Regions from separate parts of the Phytohabitans sp. LZ39 genome, predicted to be linked through region 2. Evidence: predicted binding sites of a transcription regulator. Region 2 holds the regulator's gene; the other holds the start of a gene.
What was found. Region 2 encodes HrcA, which represses chaperone genes, less so after heat shock. Its sites were predicted from a motif close to GGTTNGCACNCTCNNNNNGAGNGTGCNAACC; they were not measured.
Positions count from the first base shown of each region.

Region 1 (3,400 bases), on a different contig from region 2:
CGGTGAGGATGGCCATGTCCTGGAGCATCGCCTTGCGGCGGTCGCCGAAGCCGGGCGCCTTGACCGCGCAGACCTTGAACGTCTTGCGGATCGCGTTGACCACCAGCGTGGCCAGCGCCTGCCCCTCGACGTCTTCCGCGATGATCAGGAGCGGCTTGCTGGCCTGGAGCACCTTCTCCAGCAGCGGCAGCAGCTCCTCGACCGCGGAGATCTTCTGCGTGGTGATCAGCACGTAGGCGTCTTCGAGCACCGCCTCCTGCGCGTCCGGGTCGGTCACGAAGTGCGGTGACACGAAGCCCTTGTCGAACTGGAGGCCCTCGGTGACCTCGAGCTCGGTCGCGAGGGTGGAGCCTTCCTCGACGGTGATGACGCCGTCGCGGCCGACCTTCTCCATCGCCTCGGCGATCAGGTCACCGATGGTGGCGTCCTGGGCCGAGATCGTGGCGACGTGCGCGATCGACTTCTTGTCGGCGACCTCGACCGCCTTCTCCAGCAGCGCCTTCGACACGGCCTCGGCCGCGGCGTCGATGCCCCGCTTGAGGCCGGCCGGGTTGGCGCCGGCGGCAACGTTGCGCAGGCCCTCGCGCACCATGGCCTGGGCGAGCACGGTGGCGGTGGTGGTGCCGTCGCCGGCGACGTCGTTGGTCTTGGTCGCCACCTCCTTGACCAGCTGCGCGCCGAGGTTTTCGTAGGGGTTGGCGAGCTCGATCTCCTTGGCGATCGTCACGCCGTCGTTTGTGATCGTCGGGGCGCCGAACTTCTTGTCCAGCACGACGTTGCGCCCGCGCGGACCGAGAGTGACCTTGACCGCGTCCGCCAGCGCGTTGACGCCGTGCTCGAGCTGGTGCCGGGCGTCATCCGAGAAACTCAGGATCTTCGCCATGTAAGTCCCTTCAGGCAGTACGCCCCGGACCGTGGTTCCGGCCCGGGGCGTATCAGCGTTCAGTCAGTCACTTCTCGATGACGGCGAGGACGTCGCGGGCGGAGAGCACCAGGTACTCCTCACCGGCGTACTTGACCTCGGTGCCACCGTACTTCGAGTAGATGACCGTGTCGCCGACCTTCACGTCAACCGGGATCCGGTTGCCCTTGTCGTCGACGCGGCCGGGGCCGACAGCGAGGACGGTGCCCTCCTGCGGCTTCTCCTTGGCGGTGTCGGGAATCACGATGCCCGACGCCGTGGTGGTCTCAGCCTCATTTGCCTGGACCAGAATCCGGTCCTCGAGCGGCTTGATCGCAACCTTGGTCGCGGTAGTCACGGGCATACCCTCCTGGGGTACTGGTCTGGTAGCCACCCGGATCGCTCCGGACGGCGGTCATACTGCTGCCTCATGCCACCGGGCGATGCCGTCGTCGCGGGTGCCGGCGTGCCCGAGAGCTAGCACCCTCGGTTTGAGAGTGCTAACCCGCAGGTTATGCCGGCCGCTAGCACTCCGTCAAGGAGAGTGCCAGCGTGCCCCGAACCGATGGCGCGCCGGAAGGTTTTGCGGGATCGTCAGAGGGAGTACCCCGCAGCCCATTCGCGCGGAGGCGATGACATGCAGGCCACAGTTGGTGACCGCTTGCACGTGCACAGCAATACGGTCGGCGCCCGCGATCGGATCGCCGAGATCGTCGAGGTCCGCGGGGCCGACGGCCATCCGCCCTACCTCGTCCGCTTCCCAGACGGCCACGAAAGCCTGGTCTTCCCCGGCCCCGACTGCGTGGTCGAGCCCACCGCACACTGATCCGGCGAGCACGGCCCGCTGACGACCGGCGGCCGGGCGGGGCCGACAATCGGGCGGTGCATCCCGACCAGCTCGCCGCGCTGCGTACCCCGGAAGGGGTGAAAGCCCTCGCGGCGGCGGCCGAGCTGGCCGGCGGTGACCCGCTGGCCGCGGCGGCCGCGCTCCGTGGTGCCGGCGTGCCCGCCGACCTGGCCGCCGCCGCGCTCACGCAGGCCGAGCTGCGGCGGCGCGCGGTGGCCAAGTTCGGTGTCGACGCTGGCCGCATGTTCTTCACGCGCGCGGGGTTGGAGCAGGCGACGCGGTCCGCGGTGGCCGAGCGCCGCGCCGCGCGGTTGCGCGCCGCCGGGGTGCGCACACTCGCCGACCTGGGCTGCGGCATCGGCGCGGACGCGATCGCCGCCGCCCGTGCCGGCATCGTCGTGTACGCGCTGGAAGCCGACCCGAGCACCGCGGCGATAGCCGCCGCCAACGCGGAAGTCCTGGGGCTCGACGGGATCCGCGTGAGACACGGTGACGCCACCGCGGCCGACCTGTCCGATGTGGACGCGGTCTTCTGCGACCCGGCCCGGCGGCGGGACGGGCGGCGGGTCTTCGATCCGAAGGCCTACTCGCCGCCGTGGGACTTCGTCACCTCCCTCCCCGAGCGGGTCCCGCGCACCGTGCTCAAGCTCGCGCCCGGGATAGACCACGCCCTGATACCTCGGGGCGCGGAGGCGGAGTGGGTGAGCGTGCGGGGCGAGGTGGTGGAGGCCGCCTTCTGGTGCGGCCCGCTCGCGGAGGTGCCCCGCCGCGCGGCGCTGCTGGGCGCCGCGGAGCTGCCCCGCCCCGCAGAGTTGGCCGGCGCGGCGGAGCTGACCGGCTCTGGCCTGGCGAGGGCGCCGGTGGGCGGCGTGCGGCCTTACCTCTACGACCCCGACGGCGCGGTGGTCCGGGCGCACCTCGTCGCGGAGTTCGCCGCCACGGTGGGCGGTCATCTGGCCGACCCGGAAATCGCCTACGTCTACGCGGACTCGGCGGTCGCGACTCCGTACGCCCGCCGCTTCGCGGTCGAAGAGGTGCTGCCCTTTTCGCTGAAGCGACTGAGGGCACTCCTTCGTGAGCGGGGCGTCGGCCGCCTGGAAATCATGAAGCGCGGCTCGGCGCTGGAGCCGGAGCGACTCCGCCGCGACTTGCGCCTGTCCGGCCCGGCGGCGGCCACGCTCGTGCTGACCCGGGTGGCCGGCGCACCCACCGCCCTGATCTGCTCCACGCTCAGCGGTACCACGAGTACCTCATAGCGCCGCCATAACGTACTTGTGGTACCGCTGAGCAAGGGGGCAGCATCCTTGGCCATGGCGGGCCACCGCATGTGCCTCCGCAGCTACGCGCCGTGGGCTGGCGGGTCCTGCGGTTCACCGCGGACGACGTGCTGCGCCATCCGGACCGGACCGTGCGGCAGATCGCGGGCGCTGTCGAGGAGCGGCGGTAGTCTTCGCAGTCGTGGCAGGCCAAGGCACCCCGGCGACGTCGCTCCTCACGAAGCAGAAGGTCGCCCACACCACGCATCCGTACTCGGTGTCGCCCGACTCGCCCAACTACGGCGCCGAGGTCGCGGCCGTGCTGGGGGTGCCGGCGGAGCGGGTCTTCAAGACCTTGGTCACCGAGGTCGACGGCGCCCTGACCGTGGCGGTCGT
Region 1 is NZ_JCADBM010000002.1:329,954-333,353, reverse strand. Features, by position in the region: gene groL (chaperonin GroEL) at 1-883, opposite strand, end outside; gene groES (co-chaperone GroES) at 951-1,265, opposite strand; gene AC5L36_RS05215 (DUF1918 domain-containing protein) at 1,539-1,727, shown strand; gene AC5L36_RS05210 (THUMP-like domain-containing protein) at 1,784-3,004, shown strand; gene AC5L36_RS05205 (putative endonuclease domain-containing protein) at 3,097-3,195, shown strand; gene ybaK (Cys-tRNA(Pro) deacylase) at 3,207-3,400, shown strand, end outside.
Region 1: groES (co-chaperone GroES) is a predicted target of HrcA. The motif match lies at 1,377-1,407, and genes of this name have one in related genera.

Region 2 (3,400 bases):
GGACGGGTGAGGCCGCGGGAGCGACGGTCTGGACCACGACGGACATCGCGGTAGCTCAGATATCGAGTATTGGGTTGGATCTTTGATGCTGCGAGACCCCGGTGACCGAGTGGATCACCGGGGTCTCGCGCTGTCACTTGATGATCGAGATGCTCATCGGGTAGTTGTACAGCTGGCCGTCGTTGGCCTTCACGCCGCCGATGATGCCGAAGACGATCGCGATGATCATCGCGACCGGCGCGAGGATGAAGCCGATCAGCGCGCAGACCAGGATCCAGCAGATCACCGTGATGATCGACCACAGCAGCTGGAAGTTGAGCGCCGCGACCGCGTGCGCGCGCACGGTCGGCGACTGGCTGCCCTTGGCCAGCAGTGACACCAGCGGGCCAACCCAGCCCAGCGTGCCGCCGCCGATGAACGCGCCGGCCGCGCCGCCGAAGTGGGCGACGAGTGCCCACGTCTTCTCGTCGTTGTTGGCGTATCCCGCCGGCGCCGGGCCGGCCGCGTAGTAGCCGCCGGGCGGACCCTGCGGCGGGTAGCCGGGCGGTGGCTGGTAACCCGCTCCGGGCGGTGGGTAGCCGGCCCCGCTCGTGGGCGGCGGGGGTGGCGGTGGAGCGTCACTCGGTGGGGGTGAGTAACCGGGAGAGGGTGCCTCGCCCGGCATCGAGTAGGACGCTGGGGGTGTCGGCGGAGAGGTCGGCTCCGGCGGCGTGGCGCCAGGCTCGTCCCCTCCGGGAGGGCGAGGTGGTTCTGTCATGAAGGTCACGGTAGGGGCACGGATCAACCGACGCCACACAACACACTTACCAGTTGCGGACATTGTGCCCAAAGAGATCATCGCGGTCGTGTGGGGGTGCGACGTAGACTGGCACTCGCTACAGTCGAGTGCCAGTCTCTTCATCTGGTGCGGCAGGGGGTGACAGTGAGTCTCGATGACCGCAAGCTCGACGTGCTCCGAGCGATCGTCGAGGATTACGTCGCCACCCAGGAGCCGGTCGGCAGCAAGGCTCTTGTGGAGCGACACCAGTTGGGCGTCTCGCCCGCGACAGTGCGAAACGACATGGCCGTTCTCGAAGAGGAGGGCTACATCCGGCAGCCGCACACCAGCGCCGGCCGCGTGCCGACCGACCGTGGCTACCGGCTCTTCGTCGACCGGCTCTCCCGGGTCAAGCCGCTGAGCCCCGCCGAGCGGCGGGCGATCGAGCGGTTTCTGGCCGGGGCGCTCGACCTCGACGACGTGGTGCACCGCACGGTGCGCCTGCTCGCCCAGCTCACCCGCCAGGTCGCCGTGGTGCAGTACCCAAGCCTGTCCCGCTCCTCGGTGCGCCACCTGGAGCTGGTGCCGATCTCCACGACGAGGGTCATGCTCGTGATGATCGCCGACACCGGTCGGGTGGAGCAGCGGCTCGTCGAGCTGCCTGCGCCCGTGCCCGTCGACGCCGTCACCGACCTCCGCCGCCTGTTAAACGAAAAGCTCGTGGGCAAGCGGCTGTCGGACGCGCCGCCGCTGGTCCAGGCGCTGGTCGAGGAGGTCGCGCCGGATGCCCGAAACACCATGGCCACCCTCGCCACGGTCTTGCTGGAGACGCTCGTCGAGCGGCACGACGAGCGGATCGCGCTGGCCGGCCGGGCCAATCTGACCCGCGGCGGCCTGCTCGACTTCCAGGGCTCCCTGCGCCCGATCCTCGAGGCGCTCGAGGAGGAGGTCATCCTGCTCAAGCTCCTCGGCGAGGTCGACGCGGACACCCTCCTGATCCGCATCGGCGACGAAAACGAGATCGACAATCTCCGGTCCACCTCGGTTGTCAGCACGGGCTACGGTCCAGGCGCGACAATCGTGGGTGGTCTCGGCGTCCTCGGGCCGACGAGGATGGACTACCCCGGCACCATCGCCACCGTGCGCGCCGTGGCACGCTACGTAGGCGACCTGTTGGGAAACAACTAGCCCGGGACAGCGCGAGAGCATGAGGACACGGAACGCAGTGGCCAAGGACTACTACGGGATTCTCGGCGTGAGCCGAGACGCATCCGACGACGAGATCAAGCGCGCCTACCGGAAGCTGGCCCGCCAGTACCATCCGGACGTCAACCCGGATCCGGATGCGCACGAGAAGTTCAAGGACATCAACGCCGCGTACGAGGTGCTTTCAGACGACCAAAAGCGGCAGATCGTCGACCTCGGCGGCGACCCTCTCGCCCCTGGTGGCGGTGGGCCGGGTGGTGGTCCCGGCGCGGGGCCATTCGTCGGATTCCAGGACATCATGGACGCGTTCTTCGGCACGGCTGCCGGGGCGCGCGGTCCGCGTTCGCGCACCCGGCCGGGTGCCGACGCGATCCTGCGGCTGGAGCTCGAGCTGACCGAGACCGCGTTCGGGGTGGAGGCGCCGATCACGGTGGACACCGCCGTGCTCTGCACCACGTGCTCCGGCGCCGGCACCGCCGCCGGCACCCACCTGGCCACGTGCGAGGCCTGCGGCGGGCGCGGCGAGGTGCAGTCGGTGCAGCGCACGTTCCTCGGCCAGGTCGTCTCGTCCCGGCCGTGCACCGTCTGCCAGGGCTACGGCACCGTGATCCCGCACCCCTGCGCCACCTGCGGCGGTGACGGCCGGGTCCGCACCCGCCGCTCGCTGACCGTGAAGATCCCGGCCGGCGTCGAAGACGGCATGCGCATTCGCCTGGCCCAGCAGGGCGAGGTCGGCCCCGGCGGCGGCACGGCCGGCGACCTCTACGTCGAGATCCACGAGCGCCCGCACGACGTGTACTCCCGCAAGGGCGACGACCTGCACTGCCGCGTCACCGTCCCGATGACCGCGGCGGCGCTCGGCACCCGCCTGACCATCAAGACGCTCGACAGCGAGGAGCAGCTCGATGTCAAGGCCGGCACCCAGCCCGGCGCGACGTTGCGGCTGCGCGCCCGCGGCGTGCCCCACCTGCGCGGCACCGGCCGGGGTGACCTCTTCGTCCACCTCGACGTACGCACGCCCACCAAGCTCGACCCGGAGCAGGAGCGCATCCTGCGCGAGTTCGCCAAGACCCGCGGCGAGGAGGTCGCCGAGCTCACCAAGCAGGGCGGCTTCTTCTCCCGGATGCGGGACGCCTTCAACGGCCACGCGTGAGTGAGCGGAGCTCGCCCGCGGCGGTGAGCGAGCGGTCGAAGGGGGCGGCGTGAGCCTCCCGCTCTTTCTGGTCGATGCGCTGCCCACCGGGTCGACCCACGTCCTCGACGGTCCGGAGGGACACCACGCGGCCACCGTCCAGCGGCTGCGGGTCGGTGAGGAGCTGCTGCTGGCCGACGGGCGGGGCGGCACGGCCACCGCGGTGGTCACCGCCGCCGGCCGCGGCACCCTCGATCTGCGGATCGTCAGCACCGGGTACGTGAAAGCACCCGACCCCCGGCTCG
Region 2 is NZ_JCADBM010000013.1:49,313-52,712, forward strand. Features, by position in the region: gene AC5L36_RS24290 (DUF4870 domain-containing protein) at 134-757, opposite strand; gene hrcA (heat-inducible transcriptional repressor HrcA) at 923-1,945, shown strand; gene dnaJ (molecular chaperone DnaJ) at 1,983-3,116, shown strand; gene AC5L36_RS24305 (16S rRNA (uracil(1498)-N(3))-methyltransferase) at 3,166-3,400, shown strand, end outside.